One region of the Arthrobacter agilis genome, then DNA from elsewhere that is predicted to be linked to it. Evidence: predicted binding sites of a transcription regulator. Region 1 holds the regulator's gene; each other region holds the start of a gene.
The links. The regulator LexA, encoded in region 1, represses DNA repair genes until DNA is damaged. The targets are predictions, from matches to a motif close to TCGAACANNTGTTCGA.
Positions count from the first base shown of each region.

Region 1 (6,238 bases):
CTGCAGGAACTGGCAGCACTCGCCGAGACGGCCGGCTCGGAGGTGCTTGACGGCATCGTCCAGCGCCGCCTGAAGCCGGACCCCGGCACCTTCCTCGGCTCGGGCAAGGCCCAGGAGCTGAAGGACATCGTCCAGGCGACCGGAGCCGACACGGTGATCGTCGACAGCGAGCTGTCCCCGTCGCAGCGCCGAGGGCTCGAGGACATCGTCAAGGTGAAGGTCATCGACCGCACCGCCCTGATCCTCGACATCTTCGCCCAGCACGCCAAGAGCCGCGAGGGCAAGGCGCAGGTGGAACTCGCGCAGCTCGAGTACCTGCTGCCGCGCCTGCGCGGCTGGGGCGAGTCGATGTCCCGCCAGGCCGGTGGGCAGGTCGGCAGCGCGAGCGCCGGCATGGGCTCCCGCGGTCCCGGCGAGACGAAGATCGAACTCGACCGCCGCAAGATCCGCACCCGGATGGCAAAGCTGCGCCGGGAGATCGCCGGCATGAAGCCCGCGCGCGAGACCAAGCGGGCCAACCGCCGGCGGAACCAGGTACCCTCCGTCGCGATCGCCGGGTACACCAACGCCGGCAAGTCGTCCCTGCTGAACCGCCTCACCGACGCCGGTGTGCTCGTGCAGAACGCCCTGTTCGCCACCCTGGATCCCACCGTGCGGAAGGCGGAGACCCCGGACGGCATCGGGTACACGCTGGCCGACACCGTCGGATTCGTCCGGTCGTTGCCCACCCAGCTGGTCGAGGCGTTCCGCTCGACCCTGGAAGAGGTTGCCGACGCCGACCTGATCCTGCACGTCGTCGACGCATCGCACCCGGACCCGGAGGGCCAGATCGCCGCCGTCCGCGCCGTCCTGACCGAGATCGACGCCCGCAAGGTGCCCGAGATCGTCGTGTTCAACAAGGCGGACGCCGCCGACCCGTTCGTGATCGAGCGGCTGCGGCAGCGCGAACCGCGCTCCGTCGTCGTCTCCGCCCGCACGGGAGCCGGGATCACCGAGCTCCGGCAGCTCATCAGCACGAGCATCCCGCGCCCCGGGGTGAAGATGGACCTCCTCGTCCCCTACGAGCGGGGCGAGGTGCTCAGCCGCCTGCACGAGGAGGACGTGGAGATCCTCGGCATGGAACACGTCGACGAGGGGACACGCCTCGACGTGATGGTCCGCGAGGGCCTGGCAGCGGACCTGGAGCCGTACCTGCGGCATGAGTGACAGTATGCGGACCGGCGCCGCCGTCGCGGCGCCGGATCCGGCGCGCCCCACCGCCGGGACCCGGCAGGCGCTCGAGCTGCTCGATGCCGCCGTCGGGGCGATGGGCGGGGAGATGCGCGCCGGCCAGCACGAGATGGTCCGGCAGGTCAGCGAGGCCATCCGGTCCGGCGACCATCTGCTGGTCCAGGCCGGCACCGGCACCGGGAAGTCGCTGGCGTACCTGGTACCCCTGATCGCGCACGCCATGGACAGCGACCGCCCGTCGGTGGTCTCCACCGCGACGCTCGCCCTGCAGGCGCAGATCGTGGGCCGGGATCTGCCGCGCCTGCTCGACGCCGTGCGGCCCGCCCTCGCGCGCCCGGTGGACGTCGCGCTGCTCAAGGGGCGCTCGAACTACGTCTGCCTCCACAAGACCGGCGGCGGCTTCCCCGAGGAGGACGCCCCGGACGCGCTCTTCAGCCTCGGCGAGGACGCAGCACCCCATCCCTCCCCGGCCCCCGGCGCCGGCGGCCCGGCGTCCGCCCTCGGCCGGGAGGTGGTCAGGCTCCGCGAGTGGGCGGAGGACACCGCCACGGGCGACCGCGACGACCTCGTGCCCGGCGTCAGCGACCGGGCGTGGCGCCAGGTGTCCGTGTCCAGCATGGAGTGCCTCGGCGCCGCACGCTGTCCCGTCGCGCAGCAGTGCTTCAGCGAGAAGGCGCGTGCCGCCGCGGCGGACGCCGACATCATCATCACCAACCACGCGATGCTCGCGATCAGCGCCTTCGAGGGGCTGGCCGTGCTGCCCGAGTACGACGTCGTCGTCATCGACGAAGCCCACGAACTCCACGACCGCGTCACGGGCGCGGTGTCCGGGCAGCTGTCCGCCGCCATGGTGAGTGCGGCCTCGACGGCGCTCCGCCGCCACGCGTCGATCGGCACCGCGGCCCTCGACACCGCAGCGTCCGCCTTCGAGGCGGCGGCCGAACTCGTCCCGTCGGGGCTCCTGCCCGGCGGCCTGCCCGATGACCTCGAGCAGTCCCTGGCGCAGGTCCGGGACGCCGCACGGGCGGCGCTGTCCGACACGAAGACGGACGGCAAGTCCGAGGCCGACGCCGACGGCGGCCGGCAGGTGGCACGCTCCCGCGTCACCCTGGTGTTCGACCTCGCCGAACGGATCCTCGCGGCGGCGGACTCCAAGGAGGTGGTGTGGGCGTCCCGGCCCAGCACGTTCACCCCCGGATCCGGCTACTCCTCGCCGGACGAGACCGCACCCGCGACGCTCAACGTCGCGCCCCTGTCCGTCGCGGGACGCCTGCGGGAGGGACTCTTCGAGGACCACACGGTGATCCTGACCTCCGCGACGCTCGCCATCGGCTCGGAGTTCGGGCCCGTGGCAGGATCCCTCGGCCTCAGCGGACCGGGCGCGCCCGCGTGGACCGGCGTCGACGTCGGCAGCCCGTTCGACTATCCGCGGCAGGGCGTCCTGTACGTGGCGAAGGACCTGCCGAAGCCCGAACGGGGCACCTCGGCCGCGCAGCTGGAGGAACTGCTGACGCTCCTGAAGGCGTCCCGCGGGGGTGCGCTCGGCCTGTTCTCCTCGCGGCGGGCCGCCGAGGAGGCAGCGGAGGCGCTGCGGCCCGAGGTGGACTTCGAGATCCTGTGCCAGGGGGAATCCTCGCTCAGCGGCCTCGTGGACCGGTTCGCCGCCGAACCGGACACCTGCCTGTTCGGCACGATGTCCCTGTGGCAGGGCGTGGACGTGCCCGGGGCCTCGTGCCGTTTGGTCGTCATCGACCGCATCCCCTTCCCGCGGCCCGACGATCCCCTCATGACCGCCCGCACCCGCGCCGTCGCACGCAACGGCGGCAACGGCTTCATGAGCGTCTCCGCGACCCACGCGGCCGTACGGCTCGCCCAGGGGGCAGGGCGCCTCATCCGGTCCGCGGGGGACCGGGGGGTCGTCGCGGTGCTCGACAGCCGCCTCGCCACGGCCCGCTACGGGGGCTTCCTCCGGGCGGCGCTGCCACCGTTCTGGGCGACGACGGACCGGTCCACGGTCACCGGCATCCTCGAGCGGCTCTCCGCCCGCTGACCCGCCTCCGACCGATCCGCGGTGGATGCGCGAGAAGGGAGCCGCAGTCCTGGACTGCGGCTCCCTTCCGGTGTCGTGCGGCGGTCCGCCCGGCGACTACAGGGCGCGCATCACCGAGACGACCTTGCCCATGATGCTCGCGTGGTCACCGAGGATGGGCTCGTACCGCGTGTTCTGGGGCAGGAGCCAGGTGTGCCCGTCGCGCTGGCGGAACGTCTTCACGGTGGCCTCGTCGTCGAGCAGCGCCGCGACGATGTCGCCGTTCTGCGCGCTCTGCTGCTTGCGGACCACCACCCAGTCCCCGTCGCAGATCGCGGCGTCGACCATCGAATCACCCGAGACCCTGAGCATGAAGAGCTCCCCGTGGCCCACGAGCTGCCGGGGGAGGGGCATGACGTCCTCGACGACCTGATCGGCGAGGATGGGCCCGCCGGCCGCGATACGACCCACGAGCGGCACCAGGGCCGTGTCCACGGCGACCCGGTGCTCGGCGGAGGGCTTCCGCTCCGGCGATCCGTCCACGGGTGCCTCGGGAGGCAGGGTGAGCGGCAGCAGGACCTCCATGGCCCGGGGGCGCTTCGGGTCACGCCGCAGGTAGCCGAGACGCTCGAGCTGCGACAGCTGGTGGGTCACGCTCGAAAGACTGGCGAGGCCCACGATGTCGCCGATCTCCCGCATCGACGGCGGGTAGCCCTTGTCCGCGATGGAGCGCTGGATGGTCTCGAGGATCGTCAGCTGACGCGCCGTCAGTCCCTTCGACACGGAGCGGCCGCGGGGACGGCCACGGCCCGCCGAGATCGGCACGGGGCCTGCCGGCCCCTCGACCGTGTTCGATTCCTGCCCGTCCGCCGGAGTTCGTTCCGCCACTGTTGTGCCTTTCGCCTGGGACTGCAGATCCCGTTGTGCCCGCCTGCCGCCCGCCGCGGCCGCGGCGGGCGTTTCTGTCAGTGGCGGGTGATTGCCTGAGGTACATCGACGCCGTGCCTGCCGCTCCGTAGCGGCGGGTGCCGTCGATGCCCTGCCCTGATCACGCTAGGGCAGACGGTGGAGCTTTTCAAACATGTGTTCGACCGAGTCTCGACAACGGTCGTCCGTCAGTGCTAGAAATAAGCTCTGATTAATTAGAACACGCGTTCGAAACAGGAGTCCAGACCTGATCGGCTATTCGAAGGGAAAGAGGCTGGCAATGGCTGAAGTACCCGCACTGCACGGCAGCACGGCGTTATGGGCGCTGACCCCCACCCGTCCTGAGGCACGCCTCCGGTCCGTCCCCGCAGGGCGGGCCGCACGCAGCGCCGCTACCTTCGGTCCGCGCGTGCCCAGGCCGTCCCGTGGCATCCCGCAGGCCGCCGGACCGGCCCAGCCCCGTACCTCCATGCAGCGGAGTGCGGAGCGCCCCCTGAGCCTGACGCGGCGGGGACGTCTCGTCCTGGTCGGCCTGCCGATCGCACTGGGCGTGGCGGCCCTGATCCTCCTCGGCGCCTTCCTGACGTCGCAGGCCCAGGCCGGCGAGTCGCTGCCGGCGCCGGCGGCGGCCGTCGAGGTCAGCGTCGCGGCGGGGGAGTCCCTCTGGGACCTCGCGCTCCGGTACGCGCCGGACCGCGACCCGCGGGACGTCGTCGCCGAGATGGTCGAACTCAACGACCTCCGCAGCTCCGTCGTCCAGGCGGGGCAGGACATCGCGGTCCCCGTCGGCGGTTAGGCACGCCGTCCGGGGCGGGGCAATCGTCGCACCCGGACACCCGCCATTGGCCGCTGCAGGCGGCATCGCTTAAACTCATGGGGTGCCCTCCTCCGTCGACGCCCTCTCGAACCTGCCGCTGCGTGACGATCTCGTCGGGCTCCACCCCTACGGAGCTCCGCAGCTGGACGTCCCGATCCTCCTGAACGTCAACGAGAACACGCACGGTGTCCCGGCCGACGTGCACGCGGCCATCGTCGAGGCCGTCGCCGCGGCCACCCAGGGCCTGAACCGCTACCCGGACCGTGAATTCACCGAACTGCGGAAGAATCTCGCCGACTACCTCGGCCACGGGCTCACCCCGGACCAGCTCTGGGCGGCGAACGGCTCCAACGAGGTCCTGCAGCAGGTGCTCCAGGCCTTCGGCGGCCCGGGGCGCACGGCCATCGGATTCCCGCCGACCTACTCCATGTACCCCCTGCTGGCGAGCGGCACGGGCACCCGCTACGTCACGGCGGACCGTGAGGCCTCCTACGCCATGACGCCGGAGGCCACGGCCCGGGCCGTGCGCAGCTCCGGCGCGAACATCGTCTTCCTGTGCTCGCCGAACAACCCCACGGGCACGGCGCTGGGACTCGACGTCATCGAGGCCGCCTACGAGGCGGGCGAGGCGGCGCGCGCCATCATCATCGTCGACGAGGCCTACGGGGAGTTCGCCCAGAAGGACACGCCGAGCGCCCTCACCCTGCTGCCCGGGCGCCCCCGACTGCTCGTGTCCCGCACGATGAGCAAGGCGTTCGCCCTGGCCGGAGCCCGGATCGGGTATCTCGCCGCAGCGCCGGAGGTCGCCGACGCGCTCCGGCTGGTCCGCCTGCCGTACCACCTCTCCGCGATCACCCAGGCGGCGGCCAACGCGGCCCTCACGCACGCGGCCACCCTCCTGTCCAATGTCGAGGCCATCAAGGTGCAGCGGGACCGCATCGTGCGGGAGCTCCGGGGCCTCGGCCTCTCGCCGGCCCCGTCGGACGCGAACTTCGTGTTCTTCTCGGGCCTCGAGGACCCGCACCGCGTGTGGGAGGGGCTCCTGGAGGCAGGGGTCCTCATCCGCGACGTCGGTATCCCCGGCTCGCTGCGGGTCACCGCGGGAACAGAACGCGAGACCACGGTGTTCCTCTCGGCGTTGGAGAAGCTGCTCTAGCCCGTCGGTACCGTCCGCCGGACCACCCCGCGCGGGTCTCCTAGACTTGAGGAGCGCGCACGGTCCGGCGTCGCACCCC
Region 1 is NZ_JAUSXO010000001.1:817,747-823,984, forward strand. It holds gene hflX (GTPase HflX) at 1-1,206, shown strand, start outside; gene QFZ50_RS03600 (ATP-dependent DNA helicase) at 1,199-3,280, shown strand; gene lexA (transcriptional repressor LexA) at 3,377-4,084, opposite strand; gene QFZ50_RS03610 (LysM peptidoglycan-binding domain-containing protein) at 4,467-4,982, shown strand; gene QFZ50_RS03615 (histidinol-phosphate transaminase) at 5,065-6,159, shown strand.

Region 2 (6,238 bases), 760 kb from region 1:
ACGAGGTTCTCCCAGGTGTCCGCCCCGCCCCGCGACCGTGGCTGGATGTGGTCGATGGTCGAGGCGGTCCTGCCGCAGTAGGCGCACAGGTGGTTGTCTCGGCGCAGGACCCCGCGCCGGGTGGCTGCGATGTCGTGCCGGTACGGGATCTTCACGTACCTATGGAGGAGGATCACCGACGGGCGGCCCAGTACCTCCGTGGGACCGACGACCGGGTCGTCGTCCTCAGCGACGACGCTGGCCTTCCCCGTGAGCACAAGCACCAGTAGCCCGGCGGAAGGTGACCACCGCCAGTGGTTCATACCCTGCATTCAGAACGAGAGTACGCATGAACAAAGCCTCGATGCTGACCTGTTCCCGCAACCGGTTGCCATCCCGGGGTTCGGGAGAAGTGCTTCGGATTGACACTGCAAGGGTAAGCAAAACACACGCAGGCGGCCAATCGGCAGCATTCCGCGGACCTGTGGTGCGGTGCCGGATCTGCTACCCGGTTAAGAGCGGAAGGACCGGCACGAGTGCCGGTCCTTCCGTCAGGTCGATCGTCGTGGATCAGCCGCCCACGCGGATGTACACGCCGCCCGAGCCGAGCTCGGCGGGAGCGATCACCGTGGAGTTGCCGTTGAATCCGCCGTGGACGGCCTGGCCGCCACCGATGTACACCGCGATGTGGGCCATGCCCATGCCGCCGTCGGCGTAGTAGATGAGGTCACCGGGAACGGCTTCGCCCGCGCTGACCGTGCGGCCCAGGGAGAGGTAGCCTGCCGGCCAGCCGTGGAAGTTGATGCCTGCGGCAGCGAGCGAGTTGCTGACCAGTCGGGTGCAGTCCTGCGTGACGCCGAGCTGGCCCTTGGCTGCCGCGGCGATCGTCGCGGCGACACCGGACGAGGCGGGAGCAACGGGAGCTGCCGGGGCCGGGGCCGGGGCCACGGGCGCTGTGGCTGCGGCCGGGGCTGCAGCAGGCGCGGGAGCCTGCGCCACCACGGCGACGGCGGCCTGGACCGCAGGTGCCTGGGCGGCGACGGGAGCCGGGGCTACCGGTGCTTCCACGACGGGAGCCGGGGCGGCCGGCGCTTCCACGACGGGTGCCTGGGGTACGACGACGGGCTTCGCGTTGACCTTGACCGGGGTCCGGTTGAAGGAGACCAGCGACCCGGCCGGTGCGACGACCTCCGCGCGGGAGGAGGCCAGGGAGACGCTGGACGCTGCCACGTCCCGCTGCGGCTGCAGGTCCGCAGCGTTGGCGGCGACACCGCTGGACAGGACGAGGCCCGAAGCGGCGACGATGACGGCGGCCTGGCGGCCCATCCCGGTCGCGTTGGAAGTGACTGCTTTGGCGAGATCGGAGAAGGTGGCGGCGTTCCGCGCTTCTCCTCGGTGGCGTGCGGGCATGACGGATGAAGGCATGGGGGAGATACTCCGGGGTGTGTTTCTAGCGGACGCGGACGAAGCTGGCGCCGGGCAGGTCGGACAGGGAGTGGAGGCCGGTGTTCATACCGTTCAGCCCACCGCTGATGACCTGACCGTTGCCGACGTAGATGGCCACGTGGCCACCGGTGATCACGAGGTCACCGGGAGCAGGGCTGCCGACGACGTCGCCGAACTGGAAGAACTGGCCGGGAGCGAGGTCACCGACGGACTTGCCGACCGAGCGCAGTGCCTTCTCGACCATGGCCGTGCAGTCCTGGGCCACGCCGAGCTGGCTGTAGGCCGAGCCGACCAGACCGGCAGCAACGCCGGAGGACGGGGCGGCGGGAGCGGGCTGCGGAGCCACGGGGGCCGGTGCGACGGCGGCGGGCGCTGCAGCCGGCACAACGGCGGCCGGCGCTGCGACTGCAGGCACCGCAACCGGAGCGGGAGCGGGCTGGGCGGCGACGGGGGCCGGCGCCTCGACCACGGGGGCCGGCGTCTCGGCGGCGGGTGCCGGTGCCTCCACGACGGGAGCAGGTGCCTCCACGACGGGCTCGGGGGCTGCGGTGACCTCGACGGCGACGCGGTCGAAGGAGACCGTGGCGGTGGCGGGGACGGTGACCTCTGCCGAGACGACCCGGCTCACGGTCAGCGCTGCGGAGGACTGGACCTCGCGCTCGGCGGGGGTGGCGCCGTGGGCCGGCAGGCCGGCGGTCAGCACGAGCCCGGTGGCGGCGACGATGACGGCTGCCTGGCGGCCGACCGATCCGGCATTGGAGGTGACTGCTGTCGACAGGTTGGTCAGCGCGCTGACGTTCCGGGCCGCACGATGGCGGCCCAGTGAAGAGCTATTGGACACGTTGGATTGCCTCTCCCAACGCCTGCGAGGTGAGCTGTCGGATTCGGATGGGAGTCACCCGGCCACTGCGTGAAGCAGCGACTTAACCCCAAGGATTTCGGTTACGAAACCCAGAAATTGGTTCCCCCGCCTCTGCCATGCGATGGTGCGGACGGACCTCGAGCAATGGCAGAGCTAGGCGATTTGCAAGAGGGTGCCGGATCTAGAGCGAATTTGGCACGAGATGAAAGCTACCGCAGAAAGGCCCGTTTGTCACGTTACGGTCACGGAATGGTGTGTTCTTGGTGACGACGGCTTTCCGGAGGGTCATGCGGGGGCCTCCGTGGGGGCGTCGCGGGGCCGTTGCGAATGTGCTTCCGGGTATCCGTCCAAGCGGCGTGACGGGCGCCGCCCAGCGCCGTCGGGACCCGCCTGCCTGCCCGTCGAAGGTCCCCGTGCGGGCGCCGTTGCCGGACTCGGGACCCGAGCGCTGCGCGCCGTCAGGGAGCGCCTGGCGAGACTGCCGTCAGGCTGCGACGGAGACGAACACGTGCGAGGCCACCTCGGGCGGCAGTTCGAGCGCACCCTCGACGCCGGGCACCCGGACGGAGACGTAGTCACCCACGGATTCCAGGTTGAGCTGCGCGCCCGGGCGTAGGCCGCCCTCGTCGAGTTGGGTGAGGAGTTCCGGGTCGACCTGGATCGGTTCGGCGAGGCGCACCAGCGTGACCGGATTCCCGGGCGAGTAGGTGCCCATGGCCGAGAGCAGGGTGACCACGCCGTCGGTGAAGAGTTCGGACTCCACCCCACCGATGGCCTCGAGGCCGGGGATGGGGTTGCCGTACGGCGATTCGGAGGGCTTGCCGAGGAGCTCGTAGAGCCGCCGCTCCACGCGTTCGCTCATCACGTGCTCCCAGCGGCATGCTTCGTCGTGGACGTACGCCCAGTCGAGGCCGATGACGTCGCTGAGCAGACGTTCCGCGAGACGGTGCTTCCGCATGACACCGGTGGCCCTGTGGCGGCCGAGTTCGGTGAGTTCGAGGTGCCGATCCCCGGAGACGACGACGAGGCCGTCGCGTTCCATGCGGCCGATGGTCTGGGAGACGGTGGGTCCGGAGTGGCGGAGGCGCTCGGCGATCCGGGCGCGGAGCGCGACGATGTTCTCTTCCTCGAGTTCAAGGATGGTCCGCAGGTACATCTCGGTGGTGTCGATGAGGTCCGTCATGCGGTTCAGCTCCTTGGTGCGGTGCGGGTGCGCGGCTGGGGTGCCTCACGCCGGTGAGGCAAGCCAAAGCCAGCACGGACTGCTCCGCCCCACGCTCCCCAAGGTTAACCCATGGCGCAACTGGCCCGGCAATCGGGCGGGCGGGTACAGGGCGGCCCCGGGAGTCTCGGGTGCGCCGTTCACAAATGGAGGGCCGGGGACCGCTGGGGCAGAATGAAGGCCGTACCTGCCGCCCTACAGCTGGAGCACCGCATGAGTGACACGCCCCGCATCCCCGACCACCTTCTGCCCTCGGACGGCCGTTTCGGCGCCGGGCCGTCGAAGGTCCGGAGCGGTCAGATCGACGCGCTCGTCTCGGCGGGACGGTCACTGCTCGGAACCTCCCACCGGCAGGCTCCCGTACGGGACCTCGTGGGCCGGGTGCGGACGGGCCTGAGCACGTTCTTCGGTGCGCCCGACGGGTACGAGGTCGTCCTCGGCGTCGGCGGTTCGACCGCCTTCTGGGACGTCGCCACCTTCGGGCTCGTCGAGCGGAAGGCACAGCACCTGTCCTTCGGCGAGTTCGGGTCCAAGTTCGCCAATGCGACCACCAGGGCGCCCTTCCTCGACGAGTCCAGCGTCATCACCTCCGCGCCCGGGACGCGCCCGGATCCCGTCGCGGAAGCCGGTGTCGACACCTACGCCTGGCCGCAGAACGAGACCTCCACCGGCGTCGCGGCTCCCGTACGCCGGATCGAGGGAGCCGACGCCGATTCGCTCGTGATCGTCGATGCGACGTCCGCGGCCGGCGGCCTCGACGTCGACGTGTCGCAGGCCGATGTCTACTACTTCGCACCGCAGAAGAACTTCGCGTCCGACGGCGGCCTGTGGCTGGGCCTCTTCTCCCCCGCCGCGCTGGACCGTGCCGCGCGCATCGATGCCGGCGACCGCTGGATCCCGGATTTCCTGAACCTGCAGACCGCGATCGACAATTCCCGCCTCAACCAGACCTACAACACGCCGTCGCTGTCCACGCTCGTCACACTCGACGCACAGGTGCAGTGGCTCAACGAGCAGGGCGGCCTGCCCTTCGCTACCGCGCGCACGGCGGATTCGGCAGGGCGCCTGTACCGCTGGGCCGAGGCGTCCGCTGTCGCGACCCCCTACGTCGTCCGGCCGGAGGACCGCTCCAACGTGATCGTGACGGTGGACTTCGACGACGCCGTGGATGCTGCGCGCGTCGCCGCGATCCTCCGAGCCAACGGGATCGTCGACGTCGAGCCCTACCGCAAGCTCGGCCGCAACCAGCTCCGCATCGCCACCTTCGTGGCGATCGAGCCGGACGACGTCTCGGCCCTGATCGCCTGCATCGACCACGTCGTCGAGAACCTGCTCTAGGGGCCGGCGTCCACAGGCCCCCGCTGTGTGGACAACATCGGGTGACTGGTCCTCCACATTCACGTCCTGCCCTGCGGAATAGAACATGTGTTCCATAAAATAGAGCCATGGCCATCGCACCGACAGAACCGCTGACGCGGGCAGGAAGCTCGTTGGATGCGGCGCGCACCGCCCTTGCCGACTGTGCGAGTACCTTCGGCCGCCGGCACCATGTCCTGTCCAGGACCGAGGCCCTCGACCTCGTCGTCGAGGTCGAGAACGTGTCCAGGATCGTCGATCACCTGCAGATCCTCGTCGCCCGCGTTGCGGAGGACCATCATCTCGACGCGGACGAACGACCGGACGCCGGCCTCGTGTCCGTGCCGGTTCGGCCTCGGATATCGACGACCGTCCCCGGCCCGGAGCAGACATCGTCTCCCGCGCGGGCGGGGAGCGGCGACGGGTTCAGGGACTGCGCGGAGTTCCTGCGGGCCGTGCTGGGCATCGGTCGCGCGGAGGCGCGACGGCGGCTGACCCTGGCTGCGGTCGTACTCCCCGGCCTGTCGGCAACGGGAGCGACCGTGCCTGCGCCGCTCGGGGTTCTGGGCGATGCGTCCAGGGCCTGCCTGATCAGTGGTCGCGCGGCCACCGTCATCGCGCAGGCCATCCAGCGGGTGCACTCCTTCGCCACACCGGATCAGCTCGCCTCCATGGAGCACCACCTCACGCGCCAGGGCATCGAGTCCGACGAGGACGTCCTGCGGGTGCTGGCCCGCCGCTGGGAATCAGTGCTCGATCAGGACGGACAGGAGCCCACGGAGAAGATCCTGCGGGCCCGGCAGGGCGTGTTCCTCAAGGGCCGTCGCCATGGCCTGCACGTCCTCGAGATCGGTGCGACCGATGAGCAGTTCGAGCACCTCGCCACCGTGATGAATTCGGCAGGAAATCCTCGCGGAGCCCAGCAGCAGCCGGCCTCTGCGGCGAGTGCCACAGGAGAAGTCCACGGGGTGGCACCTGCGGTTGCCACCGGGGCACCCCGGAGCGCGGCCAATGCCACGGGCAGTCTCTGGAGCGACGGTCTCGGGAGCAACGGTATCGGGAGCGACGGTATCGGGAATCCGTCGAACAGCCCGGCCGCTGGTCACGGTGGTCCTCCGACGGTCACAGCCGGTGCCGGCGCCGCCCCCACGAGGGCACAGAACCTGCTGGAAGGCCTTGTGGCTGCGTGCAGGATCGCCCTGTCCGGTCCCGGTCTTCCGGCATCTGGTGGACACCGCCCACAGGTCATGGTGACGATCTCCTACCAGGATCTCGTGGGCAAGGCCGAGCGGGCCGGCTCCGCCGTATTCTCGGAACAGGTCAGTGCCCGGACCATCCGGAAACTCGCCTGCGATGCCGACCTCATCCCGATG
Region 2 is NZ_JAUSXO010000001.1:55,531-61,768, reverse strand. It holds partial or broken gene QFZ50_RS00300 (HNH endonuclease) at 1-330, opposite strand, end outside; gene QFZ50_RS00295 (NlpC/P60 family protein) at 550-1,404, opposite strand; gene QFZ50_RS00290 (NlpC/P60 family protein) at 1,430-2,266, opposite strand; cyclic di-AMP (ydaO/yuaA leader) riboswitch at 2,272-2,457, opposite strand; gene QFZ50_RS00285 (metal-dependent transcriptional regulator) at 2,772-3,470, opposite strand; gene serC (phosphoserine transaminase) at 3,723-4,847, shown strand; gene QFZ50_RS00275 (HNH endonuclease signature motif containing protein) at 4,955-6,238, shown strand, end outside.
Region 2: QFZ50_RS00275 (HNH endonuclease signature motif containing protein) is a predicted target of LexA. The motif match lies at 4,927-4,942, and genes of this name have one in related genera.

Region 3 (6,238 bases), 1.8 Mb from region 1:
CATGACCGTTGCGAGCTGCTCGAACTGCTCATCCGTCGCACCGATCTCCAGGACGTGCAGGCCGTGGCGACGGCCCTTGAGGAACACACCCTGCCGGGCCCGCAGCACCTTCTCGGTGGGCTCCTGACCGTCCTGATCGAGCACCGATTCCCAGCGACGGGCTAGCACCCGCAGGACGTCCTCGTCGGACTCGATCGCCTGCCGGGTCAGGTGGTGCTCCATGTTCTCGAGTTGCTCCCGCGTCGCGAAGGACTGCACACGCTCAAGGGCCTGGGCTACGACGGCCATCGCCCGCCCGCTGATGGCGAACGAACCCGCGGCCTCGCCCAGAGCCTCCAGCCGCGGTGGGAGCGGGTTCCCCGACGGCGACAGGGACGGCAGCACGACCGCGGCCAGACTGAGCCGCCGCTTCGCCTCGGTGCGGCTGATGTCGATCGTTTCCCGCAGGAATTCCGCGCAGTTCCTGGACGTGCGACCGGCGTCGGAGGACGAGTCGGAGAGGGGACCCTGGACCGCTGATGCCGCTTCTCCAGGACCGGCTGTGGTGGAGCTGCCCGGATCCGACGCGAGGCCATGATGATCCGCTATCCGCGCCGCGAGGATCTGCAGGTGATCCACGACCTTCGACACCTGCTCCACGTCGAGCACGAATTGAAGGGCGTCCTCCCGCGCCAGAAGGTGGTGGTACTGCGCAAGCCCACGCGCGCAGTCGCCGAGGACGGCGCGGGCCTCATCCAGGGAGGACCCTGGCTGGGAGAGCTTCTTGATCGGTGTGACGCCCATGACCCGATGTTATCGAACATGCGTTCTATTAATCACGGCCGAAGTGCGATTGTGGAGGGGTAGTGGGGGACCGGATATCCACAGGACGATCGATGGCGGAGCTGCCCGCACCCGTCAGGGCTTGTCGATCACCAGGTGACGGACGCCGTCGACGGTGAGGATCTGACGATCCCCCTGATCGGTGAGGCAGAGCAGCACGGCGGTACAGGTGGGACACCGCAGCACCATGCCGGGTGCCTTCGCATAGAGCAGCGCCGCAGCCAGCGGACCGGAGGACCCGCAGCCCGCGCACGTGCACTCGGCGCTAGTGAGATCCGAGACGAACTGGTCGAGGGCCCCGGCGAGGGCGTTGCCGTCGAGATGGTCCTGGTCGAGGGGATACTGCTCCGTGCTGTCCATGACGATCCTTTCCTAGCCGCCGTACCGTTCGGTCCGGATCCGGCCGGCGTCGTGCCCGTCCTCGACGAGCCACGCTGCAACGGCCTCGACGAAACCCGTCGAGCCGCAGATGTAGATGGCCGGCGCATCGGCCGGCGGGAAGCAGGACGCCGTGACGGCCTCGTGCGTGAGGCGACCGACCCTCTGGCCGTCCGGCGCCTCACGGGAGTAGGCGATGTCGATCATCACCTGCGTGTCCTCCTGCTCGATGACGGCGAGTTCGCCCCGGTAGAACACGTGCTCGGGGCTGCGCACCGAATAGAGCAGTCGCGTAGGTGCCGCCGACCGGGCCTCGGAGTGCGAACGGAGCATCGCCATGAGCGGCACGACGCCGGACCCTCCGGCGATCAGCTGCAGCGGACCCGCGAGATCAGGCGTCCACGTGAACCAGCCTCCCACCGGTCCACGGACCTCCAGCTGGTCGCCGACGGACAGGACTCCGACGAGGAAGGGGGAGACCTCTCCGTCGTCGAGCTCCTCGACCGTCAGTTCCAGCTCACGCGGAGGTACCCAGGCCGCCACTGAATACGAGCGCACCGCCTGGTAGCCGTCCTCGGCCGTGAGCCGCAGGTCGACATGCTGGCCGGGTACGCCGACGACGGCATCGGGGAAGCGGAGCCTCACGGTCCGCGCACGGGCGGTCTCGGGGCGGACCGCACTGACTTCTACGACCTGCCACGTCCGCTTCACCAGTAGCGTTCCTCACGCCACGGATCGCCGTACATGTTGTAGCCGTTCGTCTCCCAGAAGCCGGGGAGGTCCTGCTCCATCAGGCGGATGCCGTTCACCCACTTGGCGCTCTTCCAGAAGTACAGGTGCGGCACCAGCAGCCTCGCCGGGCCGCCATGCGCAGGCGCAAGGGGCTCGCCGTCGAACTCGTGGACGATCCAGGCCTTGCCGTCGAGGAGATCGTCGAGCGGGACGTTCGTCGTGTAGCCACCGTAGGAGTGCACCATCGTGTACTCGGCGTCGGACTCCACGTCCTCGAACAGCGTGTCGAGGGAGACCCCGCGCCACCTGGTCCCGAGTTTCGACCAGTGGGTCACGCAGTGGATGTCGGTGGTGATGTCCTCCTGCGGCAGTGCCTGCAGCTGGTCCCAGGTCCACTGGTGGGCCTCGCCTGCGCCGGCGTCGATCCGGAAGGTCCAGTCCGCGAGGAGGACGTGGGGAGTGGGGCCCGCGGAGAGGACGGGGAAACTGTCGGTGAGGTACTGGCCGGGCGGGAGGTCCGCGTCCCGGTTCTGCCGCCTGCCGGTGAAGCCTGAAGTCGGTATAGCCATGCGGTACTCCCGCCAGGGTAGGGCGCGCCGGATCGATGGTACGAAAACGTAGTGCAACTGTTCGGCGCTGTCCAGAGCACGACGTCGAGGGGTTCCCCGCGCACTAGGGTGGAGGAGTGCCCAAGGAGACCTTCGATCTGCGTGCGATCGCGGTGGGAGCCTACGGTCCGTCGCTGCTGTACGGAGTCGCTACCGGGGCCATCCTGCCCGTCATCGCCCTGACGGCACGCGACCTCGGCGCCGACGTCGCCACTGCGGCGCTGGTCATCACGCTGTCCGGTATCGGCTCGCTCGTCACCAATGTCCCCGCCACCCTGATCGCCACGCGCTTCGGTGAGCGGAAGGCTCTCGTGGGGGCGGCCCTCTGGTGTGCGGCGGCGATGTTCCTGGCGCTGGCGGCCCCCACCCTCCCGGTATTCGCCGCTGCCGTCTTCATGGTGGGCATGGCGGGCGCGGTGTTCGGCCTCGCGCGCCAGAGCTATCTGACCGAAGCGGTACCCGCACACTTCAGGGCACGCGCGCTGTCCACGCTCGGCGGGGTGACGCGCATCGGTGTCTTCGTGGGCCCCTTCGCCGCCGCCCTCGCGATGAGCGCGCTCGGGCTCGACGGCGCCTACTGGGTAGGGGGTGTCGCGAGCCTGGTCGCTGCTGCCCTGAGCTGGCGCGTGCCCGAGCTCGAGGCTCCTTCGCGCACAGCCTCCGGGACCCCGGTGATCGGCGACGCACCGGTCGCCGGGCCGGCACCGACGGTGCGTTCGGTCATGCGCAGCCATGCCCGCATCTTCGTCACCGTCGGCATCGGGGTGCTGCTCATCGCCGCCGTCCGCGCCACGCGTCAGGCGGTGCTGCCCCTGTGGGCGGAGGACATCGGGCTGGATGCCTCGGCGACCGCCCTGATCTACGGGCTGTCCGGAGCCATCGACATGCTGATCTTCTACCCCGCCGGCAAGGTCATGGACGTCAAGGGCCGGCGCTGGATCGCCGTCCCGTGCATGCTGATCATGGGCACCGCCCTCGCGCTGCTGCCGCTCACGGACGACGCGGTGGGCCTGCTCCTGGTCGCGCTGCTCATCGGTTTCGGGAACGGTATCGGCTCGGGCATCGTCATGACGCTCGGCGCGGACCTGTCGCCGTCACCCGGACGCCCGCAGTTCCTCGGTATCTGGCGCCTGCTCACGGACACGGGGACCATGGGCGGTCCAGCACTGCTGGCCCTCGTGACCGCGCTGGCCACGCTCTCGGCGGGCATCTGGGCGACGGCGGTGCTCGGCTTCCTCGGTGCAGCGGTCCTCTGGTACTGGATCCCGCGCGCTGCCCCCGGTTCCGCCGAACCGGCGGTGACGCGCGCCTGACGCGCGCCTGACGCGCCGGGGTTCCCCGGACTCAGCGCCGCCCGCGACGGACGATGGCGCGGACCCCCAGGACGGCTCCCGCCGCGGCAGCCACCCACGGCCCGGCCACGACGATCGGGTCGATCCACTGGTGGTTGACGTCCACCCGCTTCCTGCCGAAGCGCGACGCCACACCGTGCCGGCGTCCCTCCGACAGCACACCGGTCTCGGTGATGGGGTTGTCCGGCCGCAACCTGACGAACGAGACCGCGTGCGCACCCCAGGCGTCCACGCGGTCACCGAGCAGCAGCAGCAGCCAGTGTGCCGCACGGCCCTCACCGTAGCGGTAGGCGTAGCGCCGGATGCTGCCCGAGACCCCGTGCAGCGGGGAGCTCGTGCCGAAGACGGGCGTGAGCCGGCCATGCTCGATCGAGCGTTCGCGGCCCTCCCGGCCGGGCTGCTCCTCCGGGTAGTCCCAGTGCGCCCCCGTGCTCCCGGGATCGTAGACCTCGCGGGGGTACGACGGGCGGTCCTTCCGGTCGAGGTCCACGCCCCACCCGGGGATCCGGGCACGCAGCGCCTCGGCCGTGGGGATGTCCTTGGGCTTGTTCGCGACGTAGGGCGTCTGGGGCCCGGATGCTGCCATGGTGCTCTCCTAGCTGGGGTTCGCGATGATGAGCGGCTTGATGCAGTTGTCGAGCTTCGCCGAGAACATGTGGTACCCCTCGGCGATGTCCGCGAGGGGGATACGGTGCGTCACGATGTCGTTGGGCTTGAGGTAGCCGTTCTGGATGTGCTCGAAGAGGCGGGGCCACTGCCGCTTCACCGGCGTCTGGTTCATGCGCAGGGTCAGCCCCTTGTTCAGTGCATCACCGAACTTGACCGCGCTGAAGATGGGGCCGTAGGCGCCGACGACGGACACCGTCCCGCCCTTCCGTACCGAGTCGATGGCCCAGTTCAGGGCGACGGGCGATCCGCCCTGGAGCTTGAGCTTGGTCCCCGTGACCTGCTGGAGGAAGTTGCCGTCCGCCTCCGCGCCGACGGCGTCGATGGCCACATCCGCACCGAGGAAGTCGGTGGTCCGCTTCATCTCGACGACGATGTCGTCGTACTCCGCGAAGTTGAAGGTCTCCGCCTGGGCGAAGGTCCGCGCCTTCTCGAGCCGGTACTCGAGGTGGTCGATGACGATCACCCTGCCGGCTCCCATGAGCCAGGCGGACTTCGCCGCGTAGAGGCCCACGGGGCCGGCACCGAACACCACCACGGTGTCGCCCTCGGTGATGCTTCCGAGCTGCGCCCCGAAGTACCCGGTCGCCAGGGCGTCGGTGAGCAGCACGGCGTCCTCGCTGTCCATCCAGTCCGGGATGATGGCGGGCCCGACGTCCGCGAACGGCACGCGCACGAACTCCGCCTGCCCGCCGTCGTACCCGCCCGTCGTGTGCGAGTAGCCGTAGATGGCGCCCACCGCCGTCGCATTCGGGTTGACGTTGTGGCAGTTCGAGAACAGGCCACGCGCGCAGAAGTAGCAGGACCCGCAGTAGACGTTGAACGGCACCATCACCCGGTCACCGCGCTTGATGTTCTGCACCGACGGCCCCACCTCCTCGACGACGCCGATGAACTCGTGGCCGAACGTGTGACCGATCCGCGTGTCCGGCATGAGTCCGTGGTAGAGGTGCAGGTCGGAGCCGCAGATCGCCGCCGTCGTCACCCTGACGATGGCGTCGTTCGGATGCTCGATCCTGGGCATCGGCTTCTCCTCGACCCTGATCTTGTAGGGCCCGCGGTACACCATGGCTTTCATCGGTCGCTTCTCTCCGTCGCTGGTCCGGCCAGCGTTGCACCGTCCATCCCGTGCTTCAACGGGTGGGGCGTGTGCGGAAAAGGGCGTGCGGGGCGGCCCCGGGGGTGTTACGGACGCTGTCCCCGGACGGCCGTCCTGCCGGCCTGCGCGGCGAAGAGCCGGCCCGCGGCGGCCGCCAGCGTGAAGCCGACGCCGATGATCCACATGAGCCCCCACCAGAAGAACAGGGGGACGTTCGCCGTCCCGGGCTCGGGCGCGGGACCGACGGCATGCACGGAGACGTAGAGCACCGCGGACACGGCGAGCCCGCCGAGTCCCAGGACCCAGCACAGCACCAGCCACCAGCGCGACGACGCCCAGTGCGCGCCGAAGCCCTCCCAGTTGTTCCAGTGCTCGCCCGTCCGCATGACGACGAGGCCACCGAGGAGCGTCCACGTGCCGACGACGAGGAGGGCGGCGACCACGTCCGCAGGGCGGTGCCACAGGTTGATGAAGGTCGCGGCCCCGGCGAGGACGGAGTAGGCGCCGCCCAACGCCGCGGCAGCCGGACGCCACCGCGGCGTCACGATCACGAAGATGGCTGCAGCAGCCGAAGCCGCGAG
Region 3 is NZ_JAUSXO010000001.1:2,607,161-2,613,398, reverse strand. It holds gene QFZ50_RS12160 (HNH endonuclease signature motif containing protein) at 1-783, opposite strand, end outside; gene QFZ50_RS12155 (DUF6510 family protein) at 898-1,182, opposite strand; gene QFZ50_RS12150 (FAD-binding oxidoreductase) at 1,195-1,911, opposite strand; gene QFZ50_RS12145 (sulfite oxidase-like oxidoreductase) at 1,908-2,501, opposite strand; gene QFZ50_RS12140 (MFS transporter) at 2,618-3,853, shown strand; gene QFZ50_RS12135 (hypothetical protein) at 3,885-4,478, opposite strand; gene QFZ50_RS12130 (zinc-dependent alcohol dehydrogenase) at 4,488-5,636, opposite strand; gene QFZ50_RS12125 (phosphatase PAP2 family protein) at 5,744-6,238, opposite strand, start outside.
Region 3: QFZ50_RS12160 (HNH endonuclease signature motif containing protein) is a predicted target of LexA. The motif match lies at 796-811, and genes of this name have one in related genera.